Regions from separate parts of the Herbaspirillum sp. Her4 genome, predicted to be linked through region 3. Evidence: predicted binding sites of a transcription regulator. Region 3 holds the regulator's gene; each other region holds the start of a gene.

Region 1 (7,834 bases), 1.0 Mb from region 3:
CAGGCTGATGCCCTGGCTGGCCACCTGCCAGCTGGAGAAGAAGCCACGGCGATGCGGGGCGTGTTCCACCAGGAAGGCGGTGGAACTGCCGAACTCGCCACCGGCGGAGAAGCCCTGGATCATCTTGCCCAGAGCGATGCCGGCCGGTGCCAGCAGGCCGATGCTGGCGTAGCTGGGCATGAAGGCGATCATGGCCGTGCCGACCGTCATCAGCATGATGGACAGCATCAGCGCCGCCTTGCGGCCTGCGCGGTCGGAGTAGGCACCCAGCACCACCGCACCCAGCGGGCGCATGAAGAAGGACACGCCGAAGGTGGCGAAGGTCAGCAGCAGCGAGACACTGTCATCGCCGGTCGGGAAGAACTGCTTGGCGATGACCACGGCGAAGGCGCCATAGATGAGGATGTCGAACCATTCGAGCGCATTGCCGATGGAGGACGAGATGATCGCACGCCGCGCTTGCGGATGCGTGGTGCCGGCGCCAGGCGCCGCGGTGTTGCTGGTCATGGAGACTCCCTGATGGATACGTGGATGGAGGAGCAGCACGCCGTTCTGACCCTGGCGGAGCAGAAGGCTGCCTGGCTGTGTATGGATGGTTGTGGGCTCCCTGTGACGGCCGGGGCCGTTACAGCGGGCGAGGATAGGCGGCGCGATGCGGCACTGTCAAGGCGCAGTGCGGGGGATTATCAGGAGGCAGGACGCACACCTGATTTTGCGAAATCATTTTCTCGTTTCCAGTGCCTGCAGCCTCATGATGGCTCCCTGTTCTGCGCTTCCGTTTCCTTGAGCTTGCGCCACAAGGTCGTACGGCTGATCCCGAGATGGCGCGCAGCCGCGGCACGGTTGCCACGGAAGCGGCGCAGTGCAGCTTCAATGGCGTCAGCGTCGGGGACGATGTCGGACGTGGTCAGCTCATGGGGGGCCACCACTTCCGCCGTGTTTGACAGCAGCGGCTGCGCCATCCCCGCCAGTTCCGGCGCCACCCGCTGGATCAGCGCGGGTGTCAGCGCCTGCAGCGGCTCTGCGGCCAGGAACAGGGCCAGCCGTTCCATCAGGTTGCGCAGCTCGCGCACATTGCCCGGCCAGTCATACGCGGCCAGCAGTGGCGCACAGCGCAGCAGCTCCGCGCCCAGGTTGGCGTGCGGCCGCGCATCCAGTGCCGCCAGCGCATGCTTGAGATGCCATTCAGCCAGTGCGGCAATATCCTCGCGGCGCGCCCGCAAGGGCGGCAACTGCAAACGCAGTACGCTGAGCCGGTAATACAGGTCTGCGCGAAAACGTCCTTCACGCACCCGCGCTTCCAGATCGCAGTGGGTGGCGCTGATGATGCGCACCTGGACCGCAATGGGCCGCGTGCCGCCCACGCGCACGACTTCGCGCTCTTCCAGCACGCGCAGCAATCGCGTCTGCAGTGGCAGCGGCATCTCGCCGATTTCATCGAGCAGCAGCGTGCCGCGATGGGCCGCTTCAAAGACACCGGCCCGTCCGCCACGGCGCGACCCGGTGAAAGCGCCTTCCTCATAACCGAACAGTTCGGATTCCAGCAGCGATTCGGCCAGCGCGCCGCAATTGATGGCCACGAAGGGGTGGGCTGCCTGGGTCTTGCCCTGCATGCGCGGATGAGCACGATGGATGGCTTGCGCCGCCAGTTCCTTGCCGGTGCCGGTCTCACCCTGGATCAATACGTTGGCCGGCGAGCGCGCAAAGAGCGTGATCGACTGACGCACCGTTTCCATCACCTCAGAATCGCCTCGCAGATCCTTGAGGTGATGCCGTGCGCGCAGGCTGTCGGCCACCGGCAGGCTGGGGCCGCGCGTGCTTTCCAGTTGCGTCAGCCGCGCCAGTTCCAGCGCATCTTCAAAGGCCTGCCGCACCGTGGCCGAGGAGTAGAGGAAGATCCCCTGCATCCCCGCTTCCTCGGCCAGGTCGGTGATGAGCCCGGCCCCGACCACCGCCTGCACGCCGCCGGCCTTCAGTTCCTGCACTACGGCGCGCGCGTCTTCTTCGGTGGCATAGGTGCGCTGGGCAATGTCGAGTCCGAACATCTGCTGGAATTCGGTCAGGGCCGGCATCGCCTCCTGATAAGTGACCAGCCCGATGCGCGGGCTGATCTGGCGGGCACGGGCCAGTGCCTGCATCACGTCGAAGCCGCTGGCGCGCGCCACCACCACCGGCACCGGGAGGCGGCTCTTCAGATAGGCACCGTTGGAACCGGCCGAGATCACCACGTCGCAGCGCTCGCTGGCCAGGCGCTCGCGGATGGCGCGCACGGCCTCGTCGAAGCCCAGATGTATGGGCTCGATGTCGGCCACGCCGTCGAATTCCAGCGTGATGTCGCGGAAGAGTTCGGAGAGGCGCGACACGGACACGGTCCAGATCACGGGCTTGTCGGCCAGGCGGTCAGCGGGGGCAGGGCGTTTCATGGTGGGCGTTCGCGGCGTTTCGGTGAAACGTTAATGTAACACTGGTGAAACGGCCAGGGTTGTGGAACATCAACCCGACAGAAGGCGGGTACGCCCGGAGAGCGCACCGGAAGGGAAGCCTGCCAGCCTTGTCCGGCGCTGGTTTCAGACGATATGAAGGTTTTTTCATGCCTTGCGCCATGCAATGCTGCACTGCGATGGCACGGCCGTTGCAATGGTGAACGCACATGTCGCAGGACGGGTGTGATGCAGCCCCGCCCGCCGCAGTCAGGCAATCCCGACTTTCCGTATTCCAACCTCATCGAGAAGGTGTCCACCATGGCTCTCCACTCCGCAGGCGCAGCGTTCCGCCAGGCCGTCCAGGAAGAATCCCCCTTGCAAGTCATCGGCGCGATCAACGCCAATCACGCCCTGCTGGCCAAGCGTGCCGGCTTCCGCGCGATCTACCTGTCCGGCGGCGGCGTGGCTGCGGGTTCGCTGGGCCTGCCTGACCTGGGCATCTCCAACCTGGATGACGTGCTCACCGACGTGCGCCGCATCACTGACGTGTGCGACCTGCCGCTGCTGGTGGACGTCGATACCGGCTTCGGTGCCTCGGCCTTCAACGTGGCGCGCACCGTGAAGTCCATGATCAAGTTCGGCGCGGCCGCCATGCACATCGAAGACCAGGTCGGCGCCAAGCGCTGCGGCCATCGTCCCAACAAGGAAATCGTCACCAAACAGGAAATGGTGGACCGCATCAAGGCCGCCGTCGATGCCCGTACCGATGAGAACTTCGTCATCATGGCGCGCACCGATGCGCTGGCGGTCGAAGGGCTGGACGCCGCCATCGAGCGCGCCGTGGCCTGCGTCGAAGCAGGTGCCGACATGATCTTCCCGGAAGCCATCACCGACCTCGCCATGTACAAGCAGTTCGCCAATGCGGTGAAGGTGCCGATCCTGGCCAACATCACCGAATTCGGCTCGACGCCGCTGTTCACCGTCGACGAATTGAAGGGCGCCGATGTGGGCCTGGTGCTCTATCCGCTCTCGGCCTTCCGCGCCATGAACAAGGCCGCCGAAAACGTCTACCAGGCGATTCGCCGCGACGGCACCCAGAAGAACGTGGTCGATACCATGCAGACCCGCATGGAGCTCTATGACCGCATCGATTACCACAGCTACGAGCAGCGTCTGGATGCGCTGTTTGCCCAGCAGAAGAACAAGTAAAACATTACCGCAAGACCGAATACCCCCTTCCGATAATCAGTTTCGAGCCAATACAGACTACGAGGAGAACACGATGAGCGATCAGCAAGCCCCTGGTTTCAAGCCCAAGAAATCCGTTGCCCTCTCTGGCGTGACCGCCGGCAACACCGCCCTGTGTACCGTCGGCAAGACCGGCAATGACCTGCACTATCGCGGCTACGACATCCTGGACGTGGCCGACAGCTGCGAGTTCGAGGAAATCGCTCACCTGCTGGTGCACGGCAAGCTGCCGACAGCGGCCGAACTGCGCGCCTACAAGGCCAAGCTCAAGGCCCTGCGCGGCCTGCCGGCCAACGTCAAGGCGGCACTGGAATGGCTGCCTGCCGCGTCGCACCCGATGGACGTGATGCGCACCGGCGTCTCGGCACTGGGTTGCGTATTGCCCGAGAAGGATGACCACAACACCCCCGGCGCGCGCGACATCGCCGACCGCCTGATGGCGTCGCTCGGTTCCATGCTGCTGTACTGGTACCACTACAGCCACAATGGCAACCGCATCGAAGTCGAGACCGATGACGATTCCATCGGCGCGCACTTCCTGCACCTGCTGCACGGCGAGAAGCCTTCCGACGCCTGGGAGAAGGCCATGCACACCTCGCTGATCCTGTACGCGGAACACGAATTCAACGCCTCCACCTTCACCGGCCGCGTCATCGCCGGCACCGGTTCGGACATGTATTCGGCCATCACCGGTGCCATCGGCGCACTGCGCGGCCCCAAGCACGGCGGCGCCAATGAAGTGGCCTTCGAGATCCAGAAGCGCTACGACAACCCCGACGAAGCCGAGGCCGACATCCGCCGCCGCGTCGAGAACAAGGAAGTGGTGATCGGTTTCGGCCACCCGGTCTACACCATCTCCGACCCGCGCAACAAGGTCATCAAGGAAGTGGCGCGCAAGCTCTCCAAGGAAGCTGGTTCGACCAAGATGTTCGACATCGCCGAACGCCTGGAAACGGTCATGTGGGACATCAAGAAGATGTTCCCCAACCTGGACTGGTTCTCGGCCGTGTCCTACCACATGATGGGCGTACCGACCGCGATGTTCACGCCGCTGTTCGTCATTGCCCGCACCTCGGGCTGGGCGGCGCACATCATCGAACAGCGCATCGACAACAAGATCATCCGCCCCTCGGCCAACTACGTGGGACCGGAAGACCTGAAGTTCGTGCCGATCAGCAAGCGCAAGTAAGACCAAGCAAGACGAAGTGCCCGCGCAGTTGAGTCATCAGCGGATGGCGCGGGCATGAGGGGCAAGAGAGGGAGAGGGAGCAGCAAGAAGAAGGAAGCGGCGGCCGGCGCGTGTCGGCCGCCGCATTCCCCGGGACAGTGGCAGTGCGCAGGCAGATTTGTAACAAGCGTTACATGTGGTCGAGTCAGATGCAATAACTTGCTAAGATGCGGTCGGATCTTTTTCGCCCCCGCGTCCACCCCTGACTCTCCATGGATCATCCGATGATTGCTGCCATCGTTTCCCGCCGTCTTTCCGCATTGCCCCTGACTTCCTTCGCACTGGCCGGTGCCGTGGCTGTTGCCCTGTCCGCCTGTTCTTCCACGCCCGTGCCGGTCACCGAGACCAAGCCGGTGCTGCCGCAGCTGCTGCAGTCGCCCGCTGCCACACAGCCGAGCTGGGCCACGCAATTGAAGACCGGTGCCTTCAGCTGCGAGATGGGCAACAAGGTGGAAATCCGCATGGATGGCCGCGTGACCGATGGCGTCACGCTGGTGTGGAAGGGCAGCAGCTACATGATGAACCCGGTCAGCACCTCGACCGGTGCAGTGCGTCTGGAGAACAAGGGCGAAGGCCTGGTGTGGATCCAGATCCCGTCGAAGTCCATGCTGCTCAATTCCAAGATCGGGCAGCAGCTGGCCAACGACTGCCGCACGCGCTGACAACGCAGCGCCGCGCCGTCGTGCAGGTCTGACGTCGGCGCGTTCTTTCCACCTCGCATTTCCTCCTCCCTTGTCATGCCGATGGCGTCTTGCTGTCGGCATCGCTCCTGCTTGATTTGAATCATCGAAGACCGCTGATGCAAGCGGCGGATTCAGCCCCTCGTAAGATTCAGGTGCAAGACTGGTTTCATCGTCGCATGAGGGCCACGCATGGCAAACAGGTTTTTGCCCATGCACCAGAGCCACGCGACCATCGGCCTGCAAGGCACGCTGCGCAAGGCCGACAGCGGTTTTCAATTCGAGAGACATGAGGAGACGTCATGCAATACGAGGATTTCTATCGCCGTTCCATCGAGCAGCCTGAAGCCTATTGGGCAGAAGAAGCGCAGCGCATTCATTGGGACAAACCGTTCACCCGCACGCTCGATTATTCCCGCGCACCGTTTGCGCGCTGGTTCATCGGCGGCACCACCAATCTTTGCCACAACGCGGTGGATCGCCATCTGGGCGAGCGGCCGCATCAGGCGGCGCTGATCGCCATCTCCACCGAGACCAACACCGAACGCGTCTACGACTTCGCCGAGCTGCATCGCGAAGTGCAGGCCATGGCCGCCACCATGCTGTCGCTGGGCGTGCGGCGCGGCGACCGCGTGCTGATCTACATGCCGATGATCGCCGAGGCGGTCTTCGCCATGCTGGCCTGCGCCCGTATTGGCGCGGTGCATTCGGTGGTGTTCGGCGGCTTTGCCTCCAACAGCCTGGCCTCGCGCATCGATGATGCGCAGCCGACCCTGATCGTCTCGGCAGATGCCGGTTCGCGTGGCGGCAAGGTGATCCCGTACAAGGGTTTGCTCGACGAAGCAATCAACCTGGCGCAGCACAAGCCGCAGAAGGTTTTGCTGGTGGATCGCGGTCTGGCGGAGATGGCGCGCACGGCGCAACGCGACGTCGACTACGCGCCCTTGCGTGAACAACACCTGGACCAGCCGGTGCCGGTGGCCTGGCTGGAATCGAATGAAACCAGTTACGTGCTCTATACCTCCGGCACCACCGGCAAGCCCAAGGGCGTGCAGCGTGACGTGGGCGGCTATGCCGTAGCGCTGGCCTCGTCCATGCAGCACATCTTCTGCGGCAAGCCGGGCGAGACTTATTTCTGCACCTCCGATATTGGCTGGGTAGTGGGCCATTCCTACATCGTCTACGGGCCGCTCATTGCGGGCATGGCGACGGTGCTTTATGAAGGCTTGCCGATCCGGCCCGATGCGGGCATCTGGTGGAGCATCGTCGAGAAATACAAGGTCACGCGCATGTTCTCCGCACCGACGGCCATCCGCGTGCTGAAGAAACAGCCGGCCGAATGCATGGAGCGCTACGACACGTCTTCGCTCAAGGCCCTTTATCTGGCCGGCGAGCCGCTGGATGAAACGACGTCGAGCTGGATCTCGGGCGCGCTGAAGGTGCCGGTCATCGACAACTACTGGCAGACCGAATCGGGCTGGCCCATCATCTCGATTGCCAAGGGCATCAGCGACAAGCCGACGCGCCTGGGCAGTCCCGGGGTGCCGATGCCGGGCTATCGGCTGGCCATCCTGAACGAAGCGACCGGCGCGCCTTGCGCGGCTGACGAGAAGGGCGTGGTGGCCATTGAAGGCCCGCTGCCGCCGGGCTGCATGCAGACCGTCTATGGCGACGATGAGCGCTTCGTCAACACCTACTGGCGCAGCCTGCCGCGCGAGGTCTACTCGACCTTCGACTGGGGCATCAGGGACCAGGACGGTTACTACTTCATCCTGGGCCGCACCGATGACGTCATCAACGTGGCTGGCCATCGGCTGGGCACGCGCGAAATCGAGGAGAGCATCTCCAGCCATCCCAACGTGTCCGAAGTGGCCGTGGTCGGCGTGGAAGACAAGCTCAAGGGGCAAGTCGCGATTGCCTTCGCCATTCCCAAGCAGGCCGATGCGATTGCCACGCCCGAGGGGCGCCGTGCGCTGGAAGCGGAAATCATGGGCGTGGTGGACAAGCAGATTGGCGCAGTGGGCCGCCCGGCGCGGGTGTTTTTCGTCAGCGGCTTGCCCAAGACGCGCTCGGGCAAGCTCCTGCGCCGGGCCATCCAGTCCATCTGCGAAGGACGCGATCCGGGCGACCTGCCCACCATCGAGGATCCGGCGGCGCTGGAGCAGGTGCGGGCGGTCATCAAGGACTGACTCGCAATTCCATCATGAAGGCACGGCGTCCCTGCAGCGGAGCAGGGACGCCGTGCCTGGCGTAAT
Region 2 (7,834 bases), 2.2 Mb from region 3:
TCGCACGCAGATCGCCCACCATTGCTGCGGTAATTGCCGCCATACTTTTCTCCTGACTTGGAGGCATCCCGCGCTTGCGGCATGCCTGAAACTCGAAAATTGAATCAAAAAAAAGGGGCCACTGCGTCACTACCCGCTGTCACCCCTTTTTGGACTACCGTACTACCGGAAGAGCAGAATCAAGCCTGCTCGACCTCGACGAATTCATCGCCCTTGACTGCTTCGACGACGTCGTTGACGGCGTTGGCGCGGCCTTCCAGCACGGCGTCAGCCATGCCGCGAGCGTACAGAGCGATCGCCTTGGCGGAGTCGTCGTTACCCGGGATCACGTAGGTGACGCCTTCGGGCGAGTGGTTGGTATCGACCACGCCGATGACCGGGATACCCAGCTTGGCGGCTTCGGTGATGGCGCCCTTGTGGTAGCCGACGTCGATGACGAAGATGGCGTCAGGAATGCCGCCCATGTCCTTGATGCCGCCGATGGCCTTTTGCAGCTTTTCCTGTTCACGGGTGAACAGCAGGGCTTCCTTCTTCGACAGCTTCTCGACCGAACCGTCTTCGATGGCAGCTTCCATGTCCTTCAGGCGCTTGATCGAGGTCTTGATGGTCTTGAAGTTGGTCAGCATGCCGCCCAGCCAGCGCTGGTCAACGTAGGGCACGCCAGCGCGTTGCGCTTCAGCGGACAGGATGTCGCGGGCTTGACGCTTGGTACCAACGAACAGGATGGTGCCACGGTTGGCCGACAGCTGGCGCACGTACTTGACGGCTTCCTGGTACATGCCCAGGGTTTTTTCCAGGTTGACGATGTGAATCTTGTTGCGATGGCCGAAAATGAAGGGGGCCATCTTGGGGTTCCAGAAGCGGGTTTGGTGACCGAAGTGGACACCGGCTTCCAGCATTTCGCGCATGGTAACGGACATGAATTTCTCCAGGGTTAGGTCTGGAATCCGCTCGGTCATCCGGCTCATGCAGCCGGACACCCTTTTAGCGAACGGATTCGCGTTTCAAAAGATAATTTACGACACTTATTGCCAAACAGACATGAAGAATCATTCCGCACACCGCATTCGACAACTGACCTGAGGTTTTCAGATCAGCCCGGCATTCTACTCGACCCATCACTTTTGTTCAAGTAGCACATGAAGATAAGGAACGCAGCCAAACGCCGTCCCCGGCTTGTCGGCCGGAGCCGGCAAAACAGAAAGCACCCCCGTCGTCTATAATCCCGTCTTGACGATTTTCTAGCGAATTGCGATTCATCATGGGCAACATCACCATCAAGACCGCCGAAGACATCGAAGGCATGCGCGTGGCCGGCCGCCTGGCCGCCGAGGTACTGGACTACATCACCCCCTTCGTGAAGCCGGGCGTGACCACCGGCGAGATCGACCGCCTCTGCCACGAGTACATGACCAACGTGCAAGGCAGCATCCCGGCCCCGCTGAACTACTGCCCGCCGGGCTACACGCCCTACCCCAAGGCCATCTGCACCTCCCTGAATGACGTGATCTGCCACGGCATCCCCGGCGACAAGGTGATGAAGAACGGCGACGTGCTCAACATCGACGTCACCATCATCAAGAATGGCTACCACGGCGACACCAGCCGCATGTTCTTCCTGGGCGAGCCATCCATCCTGGCACGCCGCCTGACCGAGATCACCTATGAATGCATGTGGCTGGGCATCTCCAAGATCAAGCCGGGCGCACATTTGGGCGACATCGGCCACGTCATCCAGCAGCACGCCGAAAAGGCCGGCTACAGCGTGGTGCGCGAGTTCTGCGGCCACGGCATCGGCAAGGTCTTCCATGAAGAACCGCAAGTCCTGCACTACGGCCGCCCCGGTACGCTGGAGAAGCTGGAAGCCGGCATGATCTTCACCGTGGAACCGATGATCAACGCCGGCCGCCGCGAGATCCGCGAAATGGGCGACGGCTGGACCATCAAGACCAAGGACCGCAGCCTGTCAGCCCAATGGGAACACACCGTGCTGGTCACCGAGACCGGCTTCGAAGTGCTGACGGTGTCGCCCGGCATGCCGGCACCGCCGGCCTTCATCCAGAACCAGGTCGCCACCCCGGCGTGACCCTGGCGGCCGGAACCATGTGCCCCTCCACCCTGCACACAGTTTCCGGCACGAAACCTGCTTCGAGCGCAAAGCCGCATGGGGATGCGGCTTTGTTCATATAGGCGCCGCCCCGCCGCCCTGCTTGCCTTAATTGCCGACCACGATGCCCACACTCGCCATCACGCTCAAGAAACAGCTCAAGGCCGCGCGCCAGCAAGCCATCGAGGTGTTCCAGTCCAACCACAAGACCGAGCAGTTGCTGGCCCAGTTGCGCCGCAACGTGGACGAATCCCTCACCACTGCCTGGGAAGAACTGGGCATGTCCGGCAATGCCGCCCTGGTGGCCGTGGGCGGCTATGGCCGGGGCGAGCTGTTCCCGCATTCCGACGTGGATGTGCTGATCCTGCTGGACCAGGCCCCGGATGCGGCCAAGAAGGAAAAGCTGGAATCGCTGGTGCAGCTGTTCTGGGACATCGGCCTGGAAATCGGCCACAGCATCCGTACCATCGACGAATGCCTGGATGAATCGGCCGCCGACATCACGGTACAGACCAGCCTCCTGGAAGCCCGCCTGGTGACCGGCAACCGCGCCCTCTTCAAGAAATTGCAGGAGCGCTACCAGGCCGCGCTGGACCCTCTGGCCTTCTTCCAGGCCAAGACCCTGGAAATGCGCCAGCGCCACATCAAATATGAAGATACGCCCTACAGCCTCGAACCCAACTGCAAGGAAAGCCCCGGCGGCCTGCGCGACCTGCAGGTGATCCTGTGGGTGGCCAAGGCGGCGGGCCTGGGCAACTCCTGGGGCGAGCTGGCCGAACACGGCATGCTGACCTCCACCGAGGCGCGCCAGCTGCGCCAGAAGGAACGCGCCTTCAAGGACATCCGCATCCGTCTGCACATCCTCACGGACCGCCGCGAAGACCGGCTGGTGTTCGACATCCAGACCCAGCTCGCCGAGACCTTCGGCTTCAAGACCACCGACACCCGCCGCGCCAGCGAATATCTGATGCAGCGCTACTACTGGGCGGCCAAGGCGGTCACGCAGCTCAACACCATCCTGCTGCAGAACATCGAAGCCCACCTGTTCCCGCAGCAGGCGGTGCCGCGCCCGCTCAACGAGCGTTTCAACGAGGTCAACGGCTTCGTCGACATCGCCCATGACAAGGTCTTCGAGGAGACGCCGTCAGCCATGCTGGAAGTCTTCCTGGTGCTCTCCGAGCATCCGGAACTGAAGGATATGTCGGCGCGCACCCTGCGTGCGCTATGGCATGCGCGCTTCAAGATCGACAATGCCTTCCGCGCCAATCCGGAAAATCATCGCCTGTTCATGCAGATCATCCAGAGCAAGCGCGGCATCACCCACGCCCTGCGTGGCATGAACAGCACCAGCGTGCTGGGACGCTACCTGCCGAACTTCCGCCAGATCGTCGGCCAGATGCAGCATGACCTGTTCCATGTCTACACGGTGGACCAGCACATCCTGATGGTGGTGCGCAACGTGCGCCGCTTCACGATGAGCGAACATGCGCATGAATATCCCTTCTGCAGCCAGCTCATGGCCAACTTCGGCCAGCCCTGGGTGCTGTACATCGCGGCGCTGTTCCACGACATCGCCAAGGGCCGGGGCGGCGACCACTCCAAGCTGGGCATGGACGACGCCCGCGCCTTCTGCGAGCAGCACGGCATCTCGCCGGACAATACCGAGCTGATCGTGTTCCTGGTGGAGCAGCATCTGGCCATGTCGCACGTGGCGCAGAAGCAGGACATGTCGGACCCCGACGTCATCACCGCCTTCGCCCAACTGGTCAAGGACGAGCGCCACCTGACCGCGCTCTACCTGCTGACGGTGGCCGACATCCGCGGCACCAGCCCCAAGGTCTGGAACGCCTGGAAGGGCAAGCTGCTGGAAGACCTGTACCGCATGACCCTGCGCGTGCTGGGCGGCGAAGCGCCCTCGGCCGACCGCGAACTGAAGAATACCCAGCAGGAAGCCATCAAGACCCTGCGCCTGTACGGCCTGCCGGCCGACGCACACGAAGCGCTGTGGAAGCAGCTGGACGTGGCCTACTTCCTGCGCCACGACGCCTCCGACATCGCCTGGCAGACGCGCTGCTTCTACGACAAGGTCGATACCGGCGTACCGCTGGTGCGCTGCCGCCTGGCGCCCATTGGCGAAGGCGTTCAGGTGGCGGTCTACACGCCCGACCGCCCTGACCTGTTTGCGCGCATCTGCAGCTATTTCGACGAAAAAAGCTTCAGCATCTTCGACGCCAAGATCCACACGACCCGCAACGATTACGCGCTGGACGCCTTCCTGATCAATGCCCCGGTGTTCGCCAAGAACTACCGCGACATCATCAACCTGATCGAGCACGAACTGGGGGCCCTGCTGCAGTCCGACGCCCCGCTGCCGGCTCCTTCCAAGGCTCGCCTGTCGCGCCTGTCGCGCACCTTCCCGGTCAATCCGTCGGTGGATTTGCGCCCGGATGAGCGCGGCCAGTACTACCTGCTGTCGGTCTCGGCCAATGACCGCGCCGGGCTGCTGTATTCGATCTCCAACGTGCTGGCCAAGTACCGCATCAACCTGCATACCGCCAAGGTCATGACCCTGGGCGAGCGGGTGGAAGACGTCTTCCTGATCGACGGCCCCGGCCTGTCCCAGCCGCGCAATCAGATCATGCTGGAAACCGAACTGCTGCAGACCCTGCGCATCTGACCCGCATCACCCTGTCCGCGCTGCCGCCCCAGTCTGGCGCGGCGGCGCGGCTGGCCGTACAATCTCACCCTCGCCGCTGGCCGGCCTCCGTTTTTCGCAAGGCAATCCCCATGACTGAACCTGTACGACTTTCCAAACGCATGTCCGAACTCGGCCTGTGCTCGCGCCGCGAAGCCGACGAATGGATAGAAAAAGGCTGGGTGCGCGTGGATGGCCAGGTGGTGTCGGTGCTGGGCAGCAAGGTGCTGCCGCACCAGAAGGTCACCGTGGAACGCCAAGCCAGCGCCGAGCAGGCCCAGCGCGTGACCATCCTGATCAACAAGCCCATGGGCTACGTCAGCGGCCAGGCCGAGGATGGCTACAAGCCGGCCATGGTGCTGGTCAACGAACAGTCGCGCTGGGCCGAAGACCAGACCGAGATGCGCTTCCACCCGCGCCAGCTGAAGAGCCTGGTGCCGGCCGGACGGCTGGACATCGATTCGGTGGGCTTGCTGGTACTGACCCAGGATGGCCGCATCGCCAAGCAGTTGATTGGCGAGGATTCGGCGGTCGACAAGGAATACCTGGTGCGCGTGCAATACACGCGTCCCGGCAAGCTGCCCGAATCCGATCTCAAGCGCCTGAACCACGGCCTCATCATGGATGGCAAGCCGCTGCGTCCGGCCAAGGTGGTGTGGCAGAACGAGGATCAGCTGCGTTTCACCCTGCGCGAAGGCAAGAAGCGCCAGATTCGCCGCATGTGCGACATGGTCGGACTGAAGGTAATCGGCTTGAAGCGCGTGCGCATCGGCGGGGTCAAGCTGGGTGAGCTGCCGACCGGACAGTGGCGCTACCTGCGGCCGGATGAGAAGTTCTGAGCCTCAACCCGCTCCATACAAGAACGGCCCTGATTCATCATCAGGGCCGTTCTTTTTTGCCGCAGGCAAAAAGGATCAGAGGAAACGATCCAGGATCTTGCGGCTGTGCTTGTCCAACGCCTTCTGGTCGCGGATCAGGAACTGGATGCCGTGGCTGTCGGCAATCAGCAGCGCCGGCGCGGCCAGGCGGCGGATGTCTTCCTCGCCCTTGAGCGTGAAGGTGGTGGTACCGCGCGTGGTCTGCACGGTCCAGTCGCTGGGCGTGGCGAAGGTCGACACGCTGACGATGCGCTGGATCTCCGGCATGAACTCGCGGCTGGCCAGTTCTTCCTCAATCAGGCGGCGCGTCGGCGCATCCACTTCCTCCAGGGTATCGATCCAGGCCAGCTCGTGGCCGTCGCTGCTGACCAGAGACAGGCCGCGATCGGGCGATGTGACCGGAAATGCACGTACAGGAATCACGTGCTCGTGCAGGCCGCCCTGGGCGTCGGTCAAGACCAGACGTCCGAAAGCATTGCGTTCCAGGGTGAAGCTTTGGGCAGAATTGTTGGTGGTGCTCATGGCTTATTCGCCCTTCTCTTCTTCGCTCACCGAGACCTCGGCATCACCCTCAGGATTGCGCGCCTGGGCCTGGTAGAGCTTGTAGTAATGCCCTTCCCGGGCCATCAGTTCTTCGTGGTTGCCGACTTCGACCACCTGGCCACGATCCAGCACCACCAGGCGATCGGCCTTGCGCAGGGTCGACAGGCGGTGCGCGATGGCAATCGTGGTACGGCCCTGGACCAGGTTGTCCAGCGCCTTCTGGATTTCCTTTTCGGTAGTGGTATCGACCGAGGAAGTCGCCTCGTCCAGGATCAGGATGCGCGGGTCGATCAGCAGCGCGCGCGCAATCGAGATGCGCTGGCGCTCACCGCCCGACAAGGCCTGGCCGCGCTCACCGACCAGCGAGTCATAGCCTTGCGGCAGGCGCAGGATGAACTCATGCGCATGGGCCGCACGGGCCGCCGCGATGATTTCCTCGCGGGTGGCTTCCGGCTTGCCGTAGGCAATGTTCTCGGCAATGGTGCCGAAGAACAGGAAGGGTTCCTGCAGCACCAGGCCGATGTTGCGGCGGTATTCGGAAATGGGCAGCGAACGGATGTCCACGCCATCAATGCGGATCGCCCCTTCGGAGACATCGTAGAAGCGGCAGATCAGGTTGACCATGGTGGACTTGCCCGAACCGCTGTGGCCGACCAGTCCGATCATCTCGCCCGGCGCAATGGACAGGCTCATGTTGCGGATCACCGCACGGTTGCCGTAGCGGAAACCGATGTTGCGCACTTCGATGGCCCCCTTGACGTTTTCCAGGTGCACCGGGTTGGCCGGTTCCGGCACGCTGGAGACGTGGTCCAGGATGTCGAAGATGCGCTTGGCGCCGGCGGCGGCCTTTTGAGTCACCGAGACGATGCGGCTCATCGAATCCAGGCGCGTATAGAAGCGGCTGATGTAGGCCAGGAAGGCAGTCAGCACACCGACCGTGATCTGGTTGCTGGAGACCTGCCAGATCCCGAACACCCACACCACCAGCAAGCCCACTTCGGTCAGGAAGGTGACCGTGGGCGTGAACAGCGACCAGATCTTGTTGACCCGGTCATTGACCATCAGGTTGTGACGGTTGGCTTCGCGGAAACGTGCCACTTCGCGCTTCTCCTGCGCAAAAGCCTTCACCACGCGGATGCCGGGGATGGTATCGGCCAGCACATTGGTCACTTCCGACCAGATGCGGTCGATCTTCTCGAAACCGTGGCGCAGACGATCGCGCACCACGTGAATCATCCAGGCGATGAACGGCAGCGGCAACAAGGTCACCAGTGCCAGCCAAGGGTTGATCGAAATGAGGATGGCCGCCGTCATGATGATCATCAGCACGTCGATGGCGAAATCCAGCAGGTGCAGCGACAGGAACACGCAGATGCGGTCGGTTTCCGAGCCGATGCGCGCCATCAGGTCGCCGGTGCGCTTGCCGCCGAAATACTCCTGCGACAGCCGCAGCAGGTGCGCATAGGTGGTGGTGCGCAGGTCTGCGCCGATGCGCTCGGACACCAGCGCCAGGATGTAGGTACGCGCCCAGCCCAGTCCCCAGGCCAGTACCGCCGCGCCCAGCAGGCCAGACAGGTAAAGCGTGGCCAGGTGGGTGTCAATGGGAGTGCC
Region 3 (7,834 bases):
TACCTTGCCCGAGAGCATTCGCGCCTTCGTGCCGGCACCTTATGTGACGCTGGGGACGGACGGGTTTGGCCGCAGTGATACGCGGGTGAATTTGCGGGACTTCTTCGAGATCGATGCGCGCTGGATTGCCTATACGGCCTTGTGTGAAGTATGGGTCGATGAACGTGCGCGGCTTGAAGAAGCAGCGCGTACATTGGGTATCGATACGAACAAGCCCTTGTCGTCCTCAGTATGAAGTGGAGCGATACATGAACGGCGGCCAGCCGGATTGAAAATCTCTCATCTGGCCCGACGCCGTGTTTGTTATAGTGAAACCGCCCGTGCATCACGGGCGGTTTTTTTATGGCTCCGTGATGCGCATCGTCCATGAACTACAGTGAGTGAGGAGTACACACGATGGCTGCACCCAAACGTATCGCGCTGGTGACCGGCGCAGGTTCCGGCATTGGCCGGCAGATCACGCTCGCGCTGCTGCGCGAAGGCTATGGCGTCGCCCTGGCCGGACGCCGCCAGGATGCGCTTGAAGAAACCGTCAAGCTGGCCGGCGAACATGGTGCCAACGCGCTGGTGGTGGCGGCCGACGTGACCGATCCGGCCTCGGTGAAGCAGCTCTTCGCCAGGACCCGCGAGCGTTTCGGACGGCTGGACCTGCTCTTCAACAATGCCGGCATCTTTGCGCCGCCGGTGTCGCTGGAAGAACTGAGCGTGGAGCAGTGGAAGGCGGCGGTGGACATCAACCTGACCGGCGTTTTTCTCTGCACTCAGGAAGCCTTCCGCATCATGAAGGATCAGTCGCCGCGCGGCGGGCGCATCATCAACAACGGCTCGATCTCGGCGCATGCACCGCGCCCGTTCTCGGCCTCCTATACCGCCACCAAGCATGCCATTACGGGGCTGACCAAGGCCACCTCGCTGGATGGCCGCGCCTATGACATCGCCTGCGGGCAGATCGATATCGGCAATGCCTCCACCGACATGACTACGCTCATGAAGAAGGGCACGCTCCAGGCTGATGGCTCGACCAAGGTCGAACCGACCATGGATGCCGAACACGTGGCCCGTGCCATCCTCTACATGGACAGCCTGCCGCTGGAGGCCAATGTGCAGTTCATGACGGTGATGGCGACCAAGATGCCGTATATCGGGCGGGGGTGAGCCGGTTTATATTCGCCAGATGAAGAAATGGCCGCAGTGATGAGCTGCGGCCAATTTTCTTTGCCCGAACGTGATAAGGGTTAACGCATCACTCAGTCCCGCCCTTCATGCCCTTCCACTCCGGCGTCAACTGCATTGAAATCCCGAACATGTCCAGCACGCGTCCCAGCGTGTGGTCCACCATCTCTTCCATGGAAGCAGGGCGCTGGTAGAAGCCGGGCAGGGGCGGGAAGATCACGCCGCCCATTTCGGTGACGGATGTCATGTTGCGCAGATGGGCCAGATTGAACGGGGTCTCACGCACCATCAGCACCAGCCGGCGGCGTTCCTTGAGCACCACATCCGCTGCGCGGGTGATGAGGTTGTCGGACAGACCATGCGCCACGGCGGCCAGGGTCTTCATCGAACAGGGCGCCACCACCATGCCGGTGGAGGCGAAGGAGCCGCTGGCGATGCAGGCGCCGACATCGCGCACGTTGTGCACCACATCGGCCAGCGCTTCTACATCCTTGCGCCGCATGTCCAGTTCCTGATGCAGGTTGAGTACACCCGCTTCGGACACCATCAGGTGCGTTTCCACCTGGCCATGCTTGCGCAGATGCTCCAGCAGCCGCACGCCATAGATGGCACCGGTGGCACCGGTGATCGCAACGATCAGGCGCTGGCGCGGCTGGCTGGAAGAACTGCTCATGAGTCAGTCAGGCAAGTAAAACTCAGCCCTTGATCAGGGTCTGCAGTTCGCCGGACTCGTACATCTCGGTCATGATGTCGGAGCCGCCGACGAATTCACCCTTCACGTACAGCTGAGGAATGGTCGGCCAGTTCGAGTATTCCTTGATGCCCTGGCGCACGTCCGGGCTTTCCAGCACGTTGACGGTGACGATGTTCTCGGCACCGCTGGCCTTCAGCAGCTGGATGGCCTTGCCGGAAAAGCCGCATTGGGGGAACTGTGCAGTGCCCTTCATGAACAGCACCACGGGGTTTTGGGTCACGGTTTCTTTGATCCAGGATTGGACGTCGCTCATGGCTGTGCCTTTAAAAATGGGATTGCCCGACATTATAGGGAAAAGCCGGCGGGCGCGTTGAAATCGCCTGCATGCTGGTGGCCTGTCTGAACGGGCAAAAAATTGCATCGAGGAAATGATTTATATCGTATGCAAATTCTTGTGTCGAAGATGAGGGTGCCGTGAAGACATTCAAGCCGTCCCTTGCATCATCGTCAGCAGCGGCGGTGGAAAAGTTGCTTTACGCAATGATTTATATCTTTTCCACAGGCTTGGCCAGTTCGGCGGCCGCAAATGAAAAAGGGCGCTTGCGCGCCCCTTCCTCATGAAATTCGGCTGGCTTTCTCAGCAGCCTTGCGGCTGCGAGGTGGCTTGCCGAGGGTGTCCTGGCTTATGCCGCTCCGGCCACCGCATCCTCCGGCGTTTCGTCCGGCAGGCGCTTGGCCATGGAGTGATGCTCCTGCAACTTGTCCTTGTGCTTGATGACCTGGCGATCGAGCTTGTCGATCAGCGTGTCAATGGCAGCGTAGAGGTCGTGTGCGATGCTTTCCGCATGTAGATCCTTCCCCTTGATGTGGACGTTGATTTCCGCTTTTTGGCGCTTTTCCTTTTCTGTGAGTTTATCTACGCTCAGGATCACGCTGACGTCGATCACGTTGTCGAAATGGCGCTTGATACGCGAGAGCTTGCTTTGCACGTATTCCCGGATGGCGGGGGTCAGTTCGAGGTGGTGTCCACTGATGGTCAGATTCATACAAGACTCCTATCGTGAAGTCACTGGAGGTTCGTGCAATCGATCCTGCTGCAGCTGTACCACGGGCACGGTCTTCGTGTCGGATGGCGCGGGCATCAGTCGGATGCTTGCCTGAACACAGCAACGGTACTGCAGAAAAACTGAGGAAAAACTCAGAGGGACTTGCGGAGATTGACCGGCGGAATCTTCAACACTTCGCGGTATTTGGCGACTGTGCGTCGCGCGACCACCATGCCTTGTTCTGCCAGCATATCCGCAATCTTGCTATCGGATAATGGGGTCTGCGGGTTCTCGGCTCCTATCAACTGTTTGATCAGCGCCCGTATCGCGGTGGAGGATGCTTCACCTCCGGTTTCAGTCGCGACATGGCTACCGAAGAAGTATTTCAACTCAAACATTCCATGCGGAGTGAGCATGTATTTCTGAGTCGTCACGCGAGAGATGGTGCTCTCGTGTAGACCCAGTGTATCAGCAATTTCACGCAGCACAAGGGGGCGCATGGCGACTGCCCCATGTGAAAAGAAGTTTCTTTGACGTTCCACAATAGCCTGCGCGACGCGCAAAATTGTATCGAAACGTTGCCGCATGTTCTTGATGAGCCACTTGGCTTCCTGCAACTGCGACGACAGCGAACCTTCTCCCTTGGCTTGCTTCAATGCACTGGCATACATCGCATTGACGCGCAGCTTGGGCATGACCTCATGGTTGAGCATGACCTGCCAGCCGTTCTTTGTCTGCTTGACAATCACGTCCGGCACCACATAGTCCGAGGCATCACGCGCGAATTCCGCACCCGGATGCGGACGGCACTGGCGGATCACGGCCTGCGCTTCACGCAGGTCTTCGTCATCGCAATCCAGTGCCTTCTTGATCTTGTTGAAATCGCGTTGTGCAAACAGCGGCAGGTAATCCTCCACGATCCTCAAGGCCAGCTTGCGCGTCACGAAGGGAATCTTGGGCAGGCGGCGGATCTGCAGGGCCAGGCATTCGCCGGCACTGCGCGCACCGACACCCGCCGGGTCCAGGCTCTGCAGCAGCTTGAGCGAAATCGACAGCTCTTCCATGTCGATGCCCAGCTCTTCGGGCAGGCGCGCGTGGATGTCTTCCAGCGGCTCTTCCAGATAGCCGCTCTCGTCGAGCGCATCGGTGAGCAGTTCCAGCAGCGCACGATCACGCAGGGTGCGTGCGGTCACGCGGATCTGTTCCAGCAGGTGTTCGCGCAGGGTCAGTTCGTGCGCTTCGAGTTGTGGACGGGCATCGTCATCGTCTGGCGACTTGCCGCTGCGCGCGACGTCGTCGAAGCTCCAGTCGGCATCCCCCGTGACACCGGCTTCCGGCGCGTTGTCCTGGTAGTCGAAGCTGGAATCGCCATCGCTGGCGGCCGGGGCCGCTTCGCCGCTGCCTTCGTGACTGGTTTCGGCAACGCCGCTGGAGGGCGAACTGGAGACCGCGCCATCGGCCAGCAGACGTACCGAATTGTCGAGCGCGTCGTCGAGGCGTTCCAGCAGGGGATTGTCGGAGAGGATCTGTTCCAGTTCCTGGTGCAGTTCCAGCGTCGACAGTTGCAACAGTCTGATCGACTGCTGCAGTTGCGGCGTCAATGCGAGGTGCTGCGAGGTACGTAACTGGAGCGACTGTTTCATCTGTCTTTCTGAAAGCGGCGTGGCCCGCTGGTTGCTCTGCCGGTCGTTGCGTATTGCGTATTACGTGATGCGCACTCTGTATTTCTTCAAGCGTATCGGGCAAGCCGACTGCACCGCTTACATGCGGAAATGCTCGCCCAGATACACGCGGCGCACCGACTCGTTGGCGATGATCTCTTCCGGATTGCCGCTGGCCAGCACCGTGCCCTGGTTGATGATGTAGGCGCGATCACAGATGCCCAGCGTTTCGCGCACGTTGTGGTCGGTGATCAGCACGCCGATGCCGCGTTCCTTCAGGAAGCGCACGATGCGCTGAATCTCGATCACGGCAATCGGGTCGATACCGGCGAACGGTTCATCCAGCAGCACGAAGCGCGGATCGGTGGCCAGTGCGCGGGCGATCTCGACGCGCCGGCGTTCACCGCCCGAGAGCGACAGCGCCTGGCTTTCGCGCAGCTTCTCGATCTGCAATTCGTGCAGCAGGTTGTTGAGGCGGCCTTCGATTTCATCGCGCGAGAGCGGCTTGCCCTCTTCCCGGCGCAGTTCCAGCACGGCGCGGATATTGTCTTCCACCGTCAGCTTGCGGAATACCGAGGCTTCCTGCGGCAGGTAGGACAAGCCCATGGTGGCACGCTTGTGGATCGGCATGCGCGAAATGGACGCGCCATCGAGGTCGATCTCGCCACCATCGGAAGGCACCAGTCCCACGATCATGTAGAACGAGGTGGTCTTGCCGGCCCCATTGGGGCCGAGCAGGCCGACCACCTCGCCGCTGCGCAATTCCATCGAGACATCGCGCACTACCTGGCGCGCGCCATAACTTTTCTTCAGGCCGCGAACGACCAGCGAGCTGACTGCCATCGTTACTGATCCTTTCCGCTGTCGCGACGCGTTGCAGGCTGCGCGGCGTTGTTCTTGCCCGCGGGCTGGGCCGACGGGGTGGCCGGCGCGGTGCTGCCTGCCGGCGGCGGATTCTTGGGCTGGATCACCGCAGTGATGCGGCCTGCGCCCGGCTTGCTCTCGCCGGTGGCGGTGTTGTTCACGGAATAGAATTCGGCGCGGCTGTCGTAGGAGATGAATTCGCCGTTGACTTCATCGGTGATGCGATCGCCGTCCATGCGCTGGATGTGCGCGCGCTGGAACAGCTTGGAGATTTCGGTCTGCTCCGAATACTCGATGCGCTCGGCCTGGCCTTCGATCCACAGGTTGGGACCGCCGTCACGCTTCTGGCGGAAGTTGGCCAGCGCGCCCGGGGCCGCATACAGCACCGCATTTTCATAACCGTACTGGTCGGTCGTCAATACCACGCGGCCGGCCTTGATGATCAGCGTGCCGCGGGTCATGACCACGTTGCCGGTAAAGGTCTTCACCTGGCGCACGTCATCGTAGACCATCTGGTCTGCCTCGATGTTGGTCGGCTTGGTGGAGTCCGCCTTCTCGGCGTTGGCCACGCCGCACACGGCAGCCAGCATCAGCATCGGCAGTAAGAATGAGCGTTTCATTGGGTTCCTGTCTGATCGGTTCTTGGCGTTTTTATCCCGGAGTCATCCGGCTTAGCGTTTCTTCGGAGTGGGCTCGTAATAGCCGCGGACATTGCCGAACAGCTGCACCACCTGGGTCGCATTGTTGGCCACCATGCCCACGCCGTTCAGGCGCGTGGTGCCCATGGTCATGGCCACCGGCTTGTCGGTCTTGACGATTTCATCGTCAGGCAACAGCAGCAGGTATTCCGAGACCAGGTGCATCTGCTCGCGGCCCTTGTAGGGCGCGCGGATGGCATTGGCGTTGCCGTACATGTGGATCTGTGTCTGGTCGTCGGTGACGCGCGCGGTATCCGAGTAGAGCTCCATCGGTGCCTGGTTCTGGTCCAGGTTGTGCACCACCGGCTTGGTGATCTCGAAGGAGTCATCCGTGGGGTAGTGCACCATCTTCGTTCCCGCAACGTCATAGCGCGGCAGACCGGTCGGGCCCATGCGCACGTAGTTGAAGTTTTCCAGGTAGTAGTCGGGTTTGCCGCGCGGGCGCTGCGCCGGTTGCTGGTCGCCCGCAGCCCGCATGGCCTGCATCACCCAGAAGCTGCCCAGGGCGCCGGCGATCAGGATCACCAGGATCACCGCCAGGCGGATGCGCTCGGCGTTGCGTTCTCCGCTGCGCCCGCTCATGCCAGGTACGGCGCGAGGGCCGCCTCGTAGTTGCCTTGTGCTGCCAGCACCAGGTCGCAGATCTCGCGCACGGCACCATGGCCGCCGCTGGCCTGGGTCACGTAGTCGCTGCGCGACTTCACCTCGCGATGGCCGTTGGCCACGCAGGCCTTGAATCCGACGCGGGTCAGTACCGGCAGGTCGATGATGTCGTCGCCCAGGTAGCCGCAATCCTGCGGCGTCAACTGCACCTGCAGCAGCAGCTGTTCGAAGGCCTGGCGCTTGTCGTGGATGCCCTGGAATACATGGGCGATGCCGAGATCGCGCGCACGGCGCAGCACATAGGGCGACTGGCGCGCGGTGATGATGGCGGCAGCGGTGCCGTATTGCTGCATCATCTTGATGCCGTGGCCATCGAGCGCGTTGAAGCGCTTGAAGGCCTCGCCATCCTCGCCGTAGAACAGGCCGCCATCGGTGAGCACGCCATCCACGTCGAAGATCATCAGGCGGATCGCCGCCGCCTTGGCGAGCGCGGCAGCGGGCAGGGTGCTGGCGAAGGCTGGCGCGTTCATCAGATCACCTTGGCGCGAGTGAGATCGTGGATGTGCAGCGCGCCCGTGAGCACGCCGGCCGCATCGGTAACCAGCAGCTGGTTGATGCGGAATTGTTCCATCAATTGCACGGCATCCACGGCCAGCTGGTCCTGGTTGACGGTCTGCGGATTGGCATGCATGACGTCGGCGATGTAAAACTTGGAAAAGTCCTGGCCACGCTCCAGCAGGCGGCGCAGGTCGCCGTCGGTGAAGACGCCGACCGGGCGGAATTGCTCATCCACCACGGCGGTCATGGCCATGCCCTTGCGGGTGATTTCCATCAGCGCTGCCGACAGCGACACGTCCGGGCGCACGGCGGGAATGGCTTCGCCGCTGCGCATCACGTCGCGCACGTGGGTCAGCAGGCGGCGGCCCAGTGCACCACCGGGATGGGAGCGCGCAAAATCTTCCTCGACGAAGCCGCGCGCATCCAGCAGCGACACCGCCAGCGCGTCGCCCATGGCCAGCGTGGCCGTGGTGCTGGCGGTCGGGGCCAGGTTGAGGGTGCAGGCTTCCTGCGCCACGCCCACGTTGAGGTGGACGG
Region 4 (7,834 bases), 1.0 Mb from region 3:
ACGTATCTGCGATCTCTGCAAAATATCAGATGAAGAGATCAGAAATCCCTCTTGCCCCCGTAGTGTATTGTGGAAAAATTTTCTCCAATGCCTGATCCGGGATGCGCATATGCCGCTCTGACAGCGCACACAAGACCGCGCGAAAATCGGTCGTGATCGCCAGATCGCGCCCTTCGTTCAAGGCCGTCTGATTCAGCCCCGGCCACTGACCATAAATCTTGCCGCCGCGCAGATTGCCCCCCATCAGCCACATCGCATTGCCGTGGCCATGATCGGTCCCGCCGTTGCCGTTCTCCTTGAAGGTGCGGCCGAATTCGGACATCACCACGATCACCGTGTCATTGAAGGCTGGCCCCAGTTCACGCGCCAGCGTGGCCAGGCCCGTGGCCAGCGGCGACAGACGTCCAGCCAGTTGGCCGGTCCCGTTGCCTTGTCCGATGTGCGTATCCCAGCCCCCCACGGCCAGGAAGGCCAGGCGGATGCGCGGATCATGCCGCATCAGCCGGCCCAAGCGTGCCGTATCCATGGAGAGGCCATTGGGCAGCGGCGCGCCGTTGTTGGCCATCTGCTGCTCCTGGCTGTTGATCTCGGCCATGAGCTGCTTGCGCGCGGCCATGCCATCGCGATAGGCCTTGCCCAGCGCATCATCACCGCCATACAGCGGATCGAAGACCTGGCTCCAGCGCGGCTGGTCAATCATGCTCGGACTCGTGGCATCGCGCCCGGTCTGCAGATTGGCCGCCACGTTGTGGCCGCTCAGGATGCGCGGCGTGGCGCTGCCGACGTTGATGGCCTGCAGAGGCGACTCGGCCGGCGGCAGGTAATCCATCACCCGGTTGAGCCAGCCATCGCGCGTGCTGTGCTGGCCGGGTGTGCCGGTTTCCATATAGTCCTGCGCTTCGAAGTGCGAGCGCGAGCCATCGGGCGAACCCGATGCATGCACGAAGGCCAGCTGCCCGCTTTCCCAGTACGGCATCAGCGGCTGCAGCGCCGGATGCAAACCGAAGTAACCGGTCAGGTCCAGCGCGCCGTTGGCCTGGCCGGGACGTGCCACCGCAATGGTCGGACGCGCCTGGTAGTACAGCGGATCGCCATGCGGCACCACCACGTTGAGGCCATCGACGGCCCCGCGCAGGAACACCACCACCATGCGCGGCGCACCGTCACCCTGGGCATGCGCGCGCGGGGCAGGGGAGCCGTAGGCCACCTTGCCGGGTGTGTGGTTGCTGCGGCTGATGGTCTGGTCACCGGTCGGCACGACAGCACAGCCGGACAAGCCGATCGGCACCAGGATGGCGCCGCTGCCGGCAGCGCCCAGATAACGGAGAAAATGGCGGCGGTTCATGCTGGCCTCCAGCGGTTAGCGTTTCATGAAATCGGGACTGCCCAGGACCAGGCCGGCACGCTGGTTCTCAGGTGCGGCATTGATCTGTGCGGCGGTGGCCGGCGTGATCGCCGGGCCGAGGGTGCGCAGCAAGGCCGCTGCGTCCAGCGGCGGCGCCTCCGTATTGGAGGGCGCAGGCGCGCCTTCCACGCGGGCGATCGGTGACTTGCCGCTGGCCAGGTTGCCGGCCAGATTGATCCGCCGCAGCAGCGCGCCGGGATTGAGCCAGGCCGCCTGCGAATACTTGTAGCCCTCGGGCGTGAGCCAGCCGTACAGCGGCATGCCGAATTGCCCCAGTTCGCCATTGACCGGCTTGGGATTTCGCACCGGAATATCACCCGCGCGCAGGGCCGAGACCACGAACTGGTACGGCGTCTTGAATTGCGTCTGGTAATTGCTGCGGGCCCAGAATTGCGGACTGTCGAACAGGGTCTGCAACACGGCCCGGATATCGCCATGGCTGGCCAGGAATTTCTGCGCCAGCTTGTTCACCAGCGCCGGATCGGGTTGGTCGGCGACGAAGTATTCCACCAACTGGGTCGAGATGAAGCGTGCCGTCGACGGATGATTGGCCAGGATGTCCAGCGCCGCTTCGCCTTCCTGATAGCCGCTCGCCTGCAGCGGTTTGCCGAGGAAGATCTTGGGGCCGTTGTCATGCCGTTGCGCGGCGAAGCGGAAGGGCGAGGCACCGGCCTTCATGGCGTCCACATCGATGGTCCAGCCGGAGAGGATGCGCGCCAGCGTGATCACGTCGGCCTGCTGATATCCGCCATTTACGCCCAGCGTATGCAGCTCCATCAGCTCGCGTGCATAGTTCTCGTTGAGCCCCTTGAAGCGGCCGCGCGCACCGGGCGTGCCGGCACCGCTGGAGAGCCAGTTGTCGAGGTAGTAGAGCATCGCCGGATGATGCGCCACCGCCCCCAGCAGATCGCGGAAGTTGCCCAGGGCATAGGGGCGGATGGCGTTCTTTTCATAGTCGCCCACCCAGTAGCGCACCCACTCCTTGCCTTCGAAGACGTTGAAGTGATTGGCCCAGAATTCCGTCATGACTTCTTCCAGCTGGCGCGGGCTTTCGCTGGCCTGCAGCAGCCGCGCCATGTGGAATTGCGGCGTCAGTTCGCGCGGCGCGCGCTGGCGCGCGGCCTGCTGCTCTTCCTTGCTGGCGCTGCGGTCGAAGGAGGGCGGGCCATAGTCGACGAACAACTGTGCCGGCGTCATCTGCAGCCCCGGCAGCGCCGCCAGGCGCGCCTGCAAATCATCGGGCAGGGGGATGCGCTCTGGATGCAGTTGCTGGTCGATGTAGCGTTTTACGCCCATGCGCTCCACCTGCTCCAGATCGCCGGGACGCGGCCCATAGGCGAGCCGGTTGAGTACGTGCAGGGCGCGCTCCTGTTCCGACAGCGGGGCACTGGTGGAAGTCGGCCCAGCCGCCTGGGCCTGCCCCAAGGTGCAGGCAACCAGTGCCAGCATCAGCCAGGCTGAACGTGAAGGAAAAAGCTGCTTGAAGGGCGCTTGCATCGACGAGCCTCGCGAGGTCGAAAATTGGGGAGAACAGCTGCAGGCCAGTATGGTGATGGACTTGCACGCGGGCTGTAATAAAGTGTAATGCGCGGGTCTGGCCGCACCGCGATCCCGTGCTGCTGCGGCCGAGCGCCACTGTAGCGCAGCAAGCATTGTTCTTCATACAGGGTGTTACAAAGCTGACGCCTTCGTCAGCTTCCCGCAAGCGCGGTAAAGTATAAAAATTCTGCGATTTGTCACTGTTTTTCAGACGATTCTTATGCGCCGGAAGGCGGCGCTCGACCACAATAACGCCTTCGTCAGCGGCTGCATCAGAAGGGGGGCTGATGATGCACCGCAGCGGCTTCACATGATCAGAATACGAGGGGATAGCGCATGACATGGACCTTGGCATCGGCGTTGCGCATCGCGCTGCTGGACGACCACGCCGTGGTGCGTTACGGCCTGGCCAAGCGTCTGGCCGAGGAGCCGGATTTCACCGTGGTCGGCGCGTTCGCCACGAGCAAGGAGCTCATGGCAGCCCTGCGCGCCTCGCCGGCCGATCTGCTGCTGATCGATTATTCGCTGGGCAGCAATGACATCGACGGTCTCAACCTGATCCGCGCCTTGCGCGTGCGCTTTCCGCGTTCCAAGATCCTGGTGACCTCGGCCCACAGCAGCCCGGCGACGGTGGCCATGGCGATGAAGGCGGGGGCACGCGGTTTCGTCAGCAAATCGCAGGAGCTGGCCGAACTGATCCTGGCCATCCGCACCATCAGCCGGGGACGCGAATATCTCAACAGCACCATGACCCGCGAGCTGGCCATCATGCAGGCCGCCGAAGCGGCCACGCGCAGCCAGCCCGAAGTACGCCCGCCGCGCCGGCGACCGCGCGGCACCGACGTCTCGCCGGACTCGCTGTCGGACATGCCCAGCCTGTCGCCACGCGAACGGGAGGTCCTGCGCTGCTGCCTGGACGGCATGTCGGTCACCGACATCGCGGAAAAATTCGCACGCAGCGTCAAGACCATCAGCGGGCAGAAGCAATCGGCCTTCCGCAAGCTGGGCGTGCGCAGTGACAACGAACTGTTCAAGATCGAATACCAGATCAAGGAGCTGTAAATGCCGCACCAGAGGGAAAGCGCCACTACCGGGCAACGTGAACCGGCCGTGCTGCTGGTCGATGATTCCGTCACCATTCGTTACGCCATCCAGAACCGCCTGCAGCGGCTCGGCTGCCAGGTCGATTGCGTGGCCGATGGCGGCAGCGCATTGGCCGCCATCCGGGCGCGGCCCTACGGGCTGGTGCTGCTGGATTGCTTCCTGCCCGACATCCCCGGTCAGGAAGTCGCCCGCCAGGTGCGGCAGCTGGAACAGACGCAGCGCCAGCGTCCTTATACGCCGCTGATCGGCATTTCCGCCGAAACCGATGCCCTGCATGTGCAGCGCTGTCTGGACAGCGGCATGGACGGCATGCTTCCCAAGCCCCTGCAGACCCAGGCCATCCGGCGCCTGCTGGCCCTCTGGTGCGATCTCGACAATGAAGAGGATGGCCAGGCCATGACGCCTGAACAGGAATATGGACAGGATCTGGACCGGCTCTTCCTGCAAACCACCCGCAACGATCTGGCGGCGCTCGAACAGGCCAGCCTGCAGGGCGACAGAGGAAGGATGGTGCAGCTCGCACATCGCATGAAGGGAGCCGCCCTGACCATGGGCCGGCTGGAATTGGTGGCGCTGCTGGATTGCGTGGAAGAAGCGCTGCGCGCCGAGGCCGATGGCCAGGCCGCCATCAGCCTGCTGCTGCAGTCGCTGGCCAGTGCCCTGCAGGCGCGCAGCCTGCAGGCCTGATTCCGTCAGCTTCGTTCAGGCACCCGCCCACGGCAGGCCGGCCTTGCACCAGCCCTCGATGGTCTTGCGGTGGCCGTTGGCGTCCTTGTTGCCTTCAAAGCCTTCCAGGATATCGAAGCACTGCGTGTAGCCGTTTTCCGTGGCCAGCTTGGCGGCATGCTTGGAACGCACGCCCGAGCGGCACAGGAACAGCAGCACTTCACCGGGCCGGGCGACTTCCTGCAGTTGTTCGAGGAACTGCGGATTGGGCTTGCCCTCGGGGTAGAGATTCCATTGCACGGCCAGATGCTGTCCGGACGGGATCTGGACCACGCCGACCCAGTCACGCTCGGCGCGGGTGCGCACGTCGACCAGCTTGATGGCGGGATCGGACTGCAGCAGGGCCAGGGCTTCCTGCGGGGTCACGGCACCGGCATAGGGCAGTTGCCCGTCGGTCGCGCGTTGGGTGGCAGTGCTGAGAATCGAATCGTTGCTCATGGGTAAAGCCTCTGAAGAAGAAAGAAGCGCGTACAAGGAAGCGCAGGAATGCCGGTGAAAGCCCCTGAAGCGCAACGAAGCCAGTGAAGGCAATGTGCACCCAGGGGAGATGATTTTAAACAATATAAACAGTTAGGCAATTTTCCCAAGCTGGTGCACGCATGGCAGTTCATCCGGGGCTGCCCCAACACGGCGCATGCGCTATAGTGGTGCAATTCATGTCCAAATTCACGGATATGCATTTTATTGGTGCATTATTGGTAAATTGCACTAAAATAATGCATATCTGCAGTGCCTCTGCACCGCGTGCAGCGCCCCAACTGGCGCGTCCTCCCTAAAAACTTCCATTATTGGCGCACCCGAAAGGTTGGTGGCATGGAATCTGCTATCATCCGCGACTGAGTTCGGCGCAAGACCGTTGTATCAAATGCAAAGATCCAGTCGCAGAAAACGGCTCAACACCCCAATTTATACTACTTCCTCGTTTTAGGAGATTCGCATGGCAAGGACGGCCGCAGAGGTTTTGAAGATGGTGAAGGACAACGAAGTCAAGTTTGTCGACTTCCGTTTCGCTGACACCCGTGGCAAGGAACAGCACGTTTCCGTGCCTGTTTCGCATTTCGACATCGACAAGTTCGAATCCGGTCACGCCTTCGACGGTTCGTCGATCGCCGGCTGGAAGGGTATCGAAGCCTCCGACATGCTGCTGATCCCGGACCCGAACACCGCCAACATCGACCCGTTCATGGAAGAGACCACCCTCTTCATGCAATGTGACGTGATCGAGCCGTCCGACGGCAAGGGCTACGACCGCGATCCGCGCTCCATCGCCAAGCGCGCTGAAGCCTACCTGAAGTCCTCCGGCCTGGGCGACACCGCCTACTTCGGTCCGGAACCCGAATTCTTCATCTTCGACGGCGTCCGTTGGGGTGCCGACATGTCCGGTTCCTTCGTCAAGATCGACTCCGAAGAAGCTTCCTGGAGCACCGGCGCCAAGATCGAAGGCGGCAACTCCGGCCACCGTCCGACCGTCAAGGGCGGCTACTTCCCGGTTCCCCCGGTCGACAGCTTCCAGGACATGCGTTCGGAAATGTCCCTGATCCTGGAATCCCTGGGCATCCCCGTCGAAGTGCACCACCACGAAGTCGCTGGCGCTGGCCAGAACGAACTGGGCACCAAGTTCTCGACCCTGGTCGAGCGCGCTGACTGGACCCAGACCCTGAAGTACGTGATCTGGAACGTCGCCCACACCTACGGCAAGACCGCAACCTTCATGCCCAAGCCGCTGGTTGGCGACAACGGCTCCGGCATGCACGTGCACCAGTCGGTCTGGAAGGATGGCAAGAACCTGTTCGCTGGCGACGGCTATGCCGGCCTGTCCGAGTTCGCGCTGTACTACATCGGCGGCATCATCAAGCACGCCAAGGCCCTGAACGCGATCACCAACCCCGGCACCAACTCGTACAAGCGTCTGGTCCCCGGCTTCGAAGCTCCGGTCAAGCTGGCCTACTCGGCCCGCAACCGTTCCGCTTCGATCCGTATCCCGCACGTGGCGAACCCGAAGGGCCGCCGCATCGAGACCCGTTTCCCGGATCCCCTGGCCAACCCGTACCTGTGCTTCTCGGCCCTGCTGATGGCCGGTCTGGATGGCGTGCAGAACAAGATCCACCCGGGCGAAGCTGCCACCAAGGACCTGTACCACCTGCCGCCGGAAGAAGACAAGCTGATCCCGACCGTCTGTGCTTCGCTGGATGAAGCCCTGGAGCACCTGGACAAGGACCGCGAGTTCCTGACCCGTGGCGGCGTGTTCACCGACAGCATGATCGATGCCTACATCGAGCTGAAGATGCAGGAAGTCCAACGCTTCCGCATGACCACGCACCCGATCGAATTCGACATGTACTACTCGCTGTAATCGAATCCGCATCCGGAGAAAAAGGGGAAGCTTGCTTCCCCTTTTTTTATGCGCGGCGTGCCGCCTGCTGCAGGGCAGTGCGCCCGAAAATTGCTAGTCAAAACAGATCCAGTACAACATCCGCCGCGGCAAGCCTTTGCAAGATGCAGCCAGACCGGCACGAGACGACATGACCCCAGGCATCAAGAATCCTCCCATGAAGACACCGCTCCCATCCCTCGATGGCCTCGACCTGCTGGCCTCGGCCGTGATCATCCTCGATGCCAATGGCGGCATCGTCTACGCCAATGCCGCCGCCGAGAACCTGCTGGAGAGCTCCTTCAAGGTGCTCTCGCAGCAGAAGCTCTCGGAGCTCTTCCTCAATGGCAAGGAGCTGACCGCGCTGTTCTACCAAGCCATCGAACACCAGTTCGCCGACAAGCGCCTGGACCTGGTGCTGGAGCGTGCCAACCGCGAGCCGCTGCAGGTCCACACCATCGTCACGCCCCTGGACAGCACCGACTGGCCGGTGCTGCTGGAGCTGCGCGAGAACGTCCAGCAACTCAAGCTGGACCGCGAAGAGCGCATGTTCGACCAGAGCCAGGCCAACAAGGAACTGATCCGCAACCTGGCCCACGAGATCAAGAATCCGCTGGGCGGTATCCGTGGCGCCGCCCAGCTGCTGGAGCTGGAGTTGCCCGAGCGCCACCTCAAGGAATTGCGCGAAT

The links. Region 3 encodes sigma-54, which starts transcription at its own class of promoters, with help from an activator protein. Its sites were predicted from a motif close to TGGCANGNAANCTGCTTT; they were not measured.
Positions count from the first base shown of each region.
Region 1: the regulator sigma-54 is predicted to act here: its motif matches at 2,622-2,639, upstream of prpB (methylisocitrate lyase).
Region 2: the regulator sigma-54 is predicted to act here: its motif matches at 2,133-2,150, upstream of ACWFUC_RS16140 ([protein-PII] uridylyltransferase).
Region 4: the regulator sigma-54 is predicted to act here: its motif matches at 5,584-5,601, upstream of glnA (type I glutamate--ammonia ligase).

Region 1 covers NZ_CM176330.1:4,784,389-4,792,222, reverse strand. The annotation lists gene ACWFUC_RS21655 (MFS transporter) at 1-507, opposite strand, end outside; gene prpR (propionate catabolism operon regulatory protein PrpR) at 750-2,423, opposite strand; gene prpB (methylisocitrate lyase) at 2,742-3,632, shown strand; gene prpC (bifunctional 2-methylcitrate synthase/citrate synthase) at 3,706-4,860, shown strand; gene ACWFUC_RS21635 (hypothetical protein) at 5,124-5,561, shown strand; gene ACWFUC_RS21630 (propionate--CoA ligase) at 5,882-7,768, shown strand.
Region 2 covers NZ_CM176330.1:3,561,802-3,569,635, reverse strand. The annotation lists gene tsf (translation elongation factor Ts) at 1-43, opposite strand, end outside; gene rpsB (30S ribosomal protein S2) at 180-920, opposite strand; gene map (type I methionyl aminopeptidase) at 1,262-2,086, shown strand; gene ACWFUC_RS16140 ([protein-PII] uridylyltransferase) at 2,232-4,784, shown strand; gene ACWFUC_RS16135 (pseudouridine synthase) at 4,895-5,641, shown strand; gene ACWFUC_RS16130 (cyanophycin metabolism-associated DUF1854 family protein) at 5,717-6,202, opposite strand; gene ACWFUC_RS16125 (cyanophycin metabolism-associated ABC transporter) at 6,206-7,834, opposite strand, start outside.
Region 3 covers NZ_CM176330.1:92,410-100,243, reverse strand. The annotation lists gene mdeB (alpha-ketoglutarate dehydrogenase) at 1-235, shown strand, start outside; gene ACWFUC_RS00440 (SDR family oxidoreductase) at 397-1,155, shown strand; gene ACWFUC_RS00435 (UbiX family flavin prenyltransferase) at 1,244-1,846, opposite strand; gene grxD (Grx4 family monothiol glutaredoxin) at 1,869-2,180, opposite strand; gene ACWFUC_RS00425 (hypothetical protein) at 2,342-2,488, shown strand; gene hpf (ribosome hibernation-promoting factor, HPF/YfiA family) at 2,551-2,913, opposite strand; gene ACWFUC_RS00415 (RNA polymerase factor sigma-54) at 3,066-4,556, opposite strand; gene lptB (LPS export ABC transporter ATP-binding protein) at 4,674-5,417, opposite strand; gene lptA (lipopolysaccharide transport periplasmic protein LptA) at 5,420-6,058, opposite strand; gene lptC (LPS export ABC transporter periplasmic protein LptC) at 6,110-6,718, opposite strand; gene ACWFUC_RS00395 (KdsC family phosphatase) at 6,715-7,269, opposite strand; gene ACWFUC_RS00390 (KpsF/GutQ family sugar-phosphate isomerase) at 7,269-7,834, opposite strand, start outside.
Region 4 covers NZ_CM176330.1:4,797,472-4,805,305, reverse strand. The annotation lists gene ACWFUC_RS21705 (DUF1501 domain-containing protein) at 26-1,345, opposite strand; gene ACWFUC_RS21700 (DUF1800 domain-containing protein) at 1,361-2,854, opposite strand; gene ACWFUC_RS21695 (response regulator transcription factor) at 3,281-4,006, shown strand; gene ACWFUC_RS21690 (response regulator) at 4,007-4,735, shown strand; gene ACWFUC_RS21685 (rhodanese-like domain-containing protein) at 4,751-5,212, opposite strand; gene glnA (type I glutamate--ammonia ligase) at 5,712-7,127, shown strand; gene glnL (nitrogen regulation protein NR(II)) at 7,324-7,834, shown strand, end outside.